Regions from separate parts of the Anaerotruncus sp. DFI.9.16 genome, predicted to be linked through region 1. Evidence: predicted binding sites of a transcription regulator. Region 1 holds the regulator's gene; the other holds the start of a gene.
The links. The regulator Rex, encoded in region 1, represses fermentation and respiration genes when NADH is low (regulators of the CRP and FNR family bind a similar motif). The targets are predictions, from matches to a motif close to ATTGTTAANNNNTTAACAAT.
Positions count from the first base shown of each region.

Region 2: the regulator Rex is predicted to act here: its motif matches at 1,318-1,337, upstream of NE609_RS08915 (NAD(P)H-dependent oxidoreductase subunit E).

Region 1 is NZ_JANFZX010000041.1:16,029-18,411, reverse strand. It holds gene ychF (redox-regulated ATPase YchF) at 1-29, shown strand, start outside; gene NE609_RS12925 (hypothetical protein) at 29-712, shown strand; gene NE609_RS12920 (redox-sensing transcriptional repressor Rex) at 938-1,585, opposite strand; gene NE609_RS12915 (isocitrate/isopropylmalate family dehydrogenase) at 1,616-2,383, opposite strand, start outside.
Region 2 is NZ_JANFZX010000018.1:5,001-7,383, forward strand. It holds gene NE609_RS08905 (ferredoxin) at 1-165, opposite strand, end outside; gene NE609_RS08910 (ATP-binding protein) at 209-763, opposite strand; gene NE609_RS08915 (NAD(P)H-dependent oxidoreductase subunit E) at 768-1,262, opposite strand; gene NE609_RS08920 (DRTGG domain-containing protein) at 1,570-1,926, shown strand; gene NE609_RS08925 (ATP-binding protein) at 1,919-2,344, shown strand.

The DNA.
Region 1 (2,383 bases):
ACGTCGTCCTCTTCCGCTTCAACGTCTGATGAAGCGGGCGCTGGTCCTGTGCGGCGCGCTCGCGCTCGCCACGCTGCTCTTTTTGTTCCTGCGGCCGCACGCGGAGCGCGCCGCCTTCCTGCCCGAGGCGCAGAACGATTCCGTCTTCGCCGTGATCGGACTGCCCGGCGGCGCGCCCGCTTCGGAAAGCGCATCCCCCGCCGACGGGGCCCCCTCCCGGGCGGAAGCGGTCCCTTTGGAATCCTCCGCGGCTTCCGAGGCCGGGTCCGCCGAGGCCGAACCCGGCGAACCGGAAAATGCCGCCCCGCTTCCCGAAGCCGCCGCGCCCCCCGCCGGGGAACGCAGCGTGGCCGCCCGCCCCGAGCGGGAGAGCTACCCCGTTGGGACGAAGGAGATCGCGCTCATCGTGACCAACCGGACGGAAAACGACCTCATCTACACCCACTGGTTCGACTTCCGGCGGGTGGAGGGAGACGCCGTCGTGCCGCTCACCCCGCGCGCGGGGCTGATGGCAAACCCCGACGACGTCAACGCCGAACGGGTGCTGCACGGGGGCGAGACCGTCACGATTACGCTGCCCGTCGACCTCTTCGACGAGCCGCTGTCGCCGGGCACCTACCGCGCGGCGCAGTTGAGCTGCTTCGCGGATACCGGCGGGCAGGCGCTCGCCTGCTCGGAGATCACCGCGGACTTTGTTATCGCGGAAAGCTGAAGAGCAGGCCGGGGCGCCGCCCCGCCGCCTTTTGAAAAAGGCGGGCGAAAATCTTCGCTTTTGGCTTTCTCACGGCGCGCCCCCTTTGCGGGGGACGCGGCCGGCCTGCGCCAAACGTTCTTTGCCCCCTTTCTTGAAAGAAAGGGGACTGACGGCTTCCGGAGGAAGCCGGACAAAAGAAGGCCCCCGCCGCAAGGCGGGGGCCTTCTTATTTTCGCCTCCCCGTCACTCATCCTCGGGGTAGGCGGCGTTGATTTGGTAGCAGAGGGTCATGAGGCTGTCGCCCAGGTGGACGTTCTCGACGACCGCACCCTCAAAGTCGAGGGAGAGGTCGTAATGGGAGAAGTTCCAGAAGCAGTTGACGCCGAGCTTCATGAGCCGCTGGGCGGTCTCGAAGGCGACCTCCTTGGGGATGCAGAGGATGGCGGCCCGCGGGGACTGCTCCTTGCAGAACGCCTCGAGCCCCGCCATGTCCTGCACGGTCAGGCTGCTCACCTTCTGGCCGATCACGCGGGGGCTGTCGTCAAAGATCCCGACGAGCTTGAAGCCGCTGCTCTCGAAATCCATGTGGCGCGCGATCGTGCGGCCGAGGTTGCCCGCGCCGATGAGAACCATGGGGGTATGCTTGTTGAGCCCCATGATATTGCCGATCTCCTTGTGGAGCGCGGCCACATTGTAGCCGTAGCCCTGCTGCCCGAAGCCGCCGAAGCAGTTGAGATCCTGGCGGATCTGGGACGCGGTCAGCTGCATCAGGGAGGCCAGCTCGCGCGAGGAGATGCGGGTGACATCGCGGCTGAGCAGGTCGCCGAGGAACCGGTAGTACCTGGGCAGCCGCTTGATAACGGATAGGGAAACACCCTCGTGTTTCGGCATATGCAAAACCTCTCGATCCAGAATTCCCGGTTACAGCCGTGCGATGGTGTCCATCACATAGTTGCCGAATTCCTCGCAGGTGCAGCCGGTGTCGCGGCCGGTGACCGCGAGCTTCTTTTCCTCGTACATACAGATGTCCAGCGCCCGTTCGAGCTTATCCGCCTCGGCCTGGTAGCCGATGTGGCTCAGGAGCAGCACCGCCGCCCGCAGCATCGAGCAGGGGTCGGCGTATTTGCCGCGGCCCTCTGCGATCATGCGCGGGGCGGAGCCGTGGATCGCCTCGAACATCGCGTAGCGCTTGCCGAGGTTCGCGCTGCCCGCGGTGCCGACGCCGCCCTGGAATTCGGCGGCCTCGTCGGTGATGATGTCGCCGTAGAGATTGGGCAGCACGAACACCTGGAAGTCGCGGCGGCGCTTGGGGTCGATCAGCTTGGCGGTGGTGATGTCGATGTACCAGTCGTCGGTCGTGATGCCGGGGTACTCCTCGCCGATCTTCTGGCAGAGCTTCAGGAACTTGCCGTCGGTCGTCTTGACGACGTTCGCCTTGGTGATGATCGACACGCGGCTCTTGTGGTTCTTTTTCGCGTAGTCGTAGGCGAGCCGCGCGATCCGCTCGGTGCCCTCGGTGGTGGTCACGACGAAGTCGAACGCCACGTCCTCGTCCACGTTGAGGCCGCAGGAGCCGATCGCGTAGGCGCCCTCGGTGTTCTCCCGGAAGAAGGTCCAGTCGATCCCCTCGCTCGGCACCTTGACGGGGCGCACGTTGGCGAACAGGTCGAGCTCCTTGCGCATCGCGAC
Region 2 (2,383 bases), on a different contig from region 1:
GGCGACCTCCTCGGTGAACGCCTGGAGCACGGGGCGCGCGCCCGCGGCGATGCCGCAGGTGGCCATGCCGACCACGACGCGGGTGTTGCCGCTGTCGTCCGCGCGGATGCCCATGTTGGTTTTGACCTTGTCCCTCAGAGCCTGAAGCTCCGCTAAGCTTTTCATATGTAAGATTCCTCCGTCCACAATGTGGTTGTGCGTCCTGCCGTCAGGACGCCTGCGTGTCTAAAACCTCCTGCGTGTTTTCGCGGATGAACGAGCCGATGAACCCGACCACCGACGGCTCCGAGAGGGGCACGCCGTCGAGCACCTGCCGGAATTCCCGCGTGTCGGCGGTGAACTCCCCCGCCCCGTGGCGGAAGGTGTAGGTGAAATCGATGTCGGGGTTGCACTGCACGAGCGAGGCGACGGTCGCCGCGATGTCGCCGAGCGGCATGCGGTCGATGTGGGTGAGGCCGAAGACCGCCGTCACGGCGGTGCCCCTCCCCGGCTCCGATTCGATCGAGAGGCTTCCCCCCGTCATCTCGGCGCCCATCTTGAGGAACGGCACCCCCAGCCCCACCCTGCGGGTGGTGCGGGTGGTGAAGAACGGGTCGGTGACCCGCCGCACCTGTTCGGGCGTCATGCCGCAGCCGTCGTCCCTCACGGTGATCGTGAGGGTGTCGGCGGCGGGCTGTTCGTCCACCGTGATCTCGATGAGCGAGGCGCCCGCGCGGACCGAATTCTGCGCGATGTCCAGCACGTTCAGCGAAAGCTCCTGCATGGCGTTACTGGTATTTGGCGAGGATGGTGTCGACGTCGTCGACCGTCAGGCGGCCGTAGACCTCGTCGTTGACCATCAGGACCGGCGCAAGGCCGCAGGCGCCCACGCAGCGGCAGGCGTCGAGGCTGAATTTCCCGTCGGGCGTGCACATGCCGGACTGGATGCCGAGCTTCTCCTGGAGCCTCTGGAAGATATCGCCCGAACCCTTGACGTAGCAGGCGGTGCCGAGGCACACGGAGATTTTGTACTGTCCCTTGGGGTTGAGGGTGAACTGGGAATAGAATGTCGCGACCCCGTAGATTTCCTCCAGCGGGATGTCGAGCCCGAGGGAGATCATCTTCTGCACCTCGATCGGAAGGTACCCGTAGATCTCCTGAGCGCCCTGCAAAACCGGCATCAGAGCGCCCTTCTGGCCCTTGTGCTCCTCGATCACCTTCTGCAGCCGCTGTTCCTGCTCAGCGGTGCCGGTGAAGGGGACCACGGTTTTCGTGTTCGCCATCTGTCTTACCTCCTTGGCATTGCCATACGCTCAGGGCGTACGGCACCATTATAGAATTGTTATGATTATAACAGAAAATCATAATGCCGTCCAGATGAATCCCCCTGAATTTTCGCAAAAACGCGACGTTTTTCATGACAATTCGACAAACCCTTCCGGACTTTTCCAATTCCCGACCCCTCCGCAGATTCCACAGCTTTTGACGGGGGATTTTGGCGGGCCGGTCATTGCGGCCCCGCTTGCAAAATGATATAATATTCAGGTATAGACCGACCGCTTTTCCGATTTCCGAAAGGAGCAATGGCCCATGACAGTCAGCGATATCGCCAGGATTCTCAAGGCCGAGGTCCTCTGCGAGGGGGACTCGATGGAAGCCGAGGTACATACCGCCTGCGGCAGCGACATGATGAGCGACGTGCTCGCCTATGTCAAGGACCAGAGCGTGCTGCTCACAGGGCTCGTCAACTCGCAGGTGGTGCGCACCGCCGAAATGATGGATATGGTCTGCATCGTCTTTGTGCGCGGCAAGCGCCCCGACGAGCAGATCCTCTCCCTCGCGCGCCAGCGGGGGATTGCCGTGCTTTCGACCCCCTACCGCATGTTTACCGCCTGCGGGCTGCTTTACGACAACGGCTTGAAGGGTGGCTGTGAAACCGATGTCTGATACGATCAACCTCACCTACGACGTCCCGGGCGACGACTTCACCCGCGCGGGCGAGGCGTCGAGCGACGTCAAGGGGGTCCTCAAGAAGCTGGGCCTCTCCCCGCAGGTGGTGCGCAAGGTCGCCATCGCCATGTACGAGGGGGAGATCAATATGGTGATCCACGGCGGCGGCGGGCAGATCACCGTCGAGGTGACGCCCGACGCGGTCACGATGCGGCTGGTCGACCACGGCCCGGGCATCCGGGACATCTCCCTCGCCATGCAGGAGGGCTGGTCCACCGCGCCCGAGGAGGTGCGCAACCTCGGCTTCGGCGCGGGCATGGGCCTGCCCAACATGAAGAAATACTCCGACGAGATGGAGGTCGTCAGCGAGGTCGGCGTCGGCACCACCGTCAACATGAAGGTGTACGTCGCCTGATCCGCGTCCCCCCGGAAAGGGGAACCTTTTGGCAGGGAG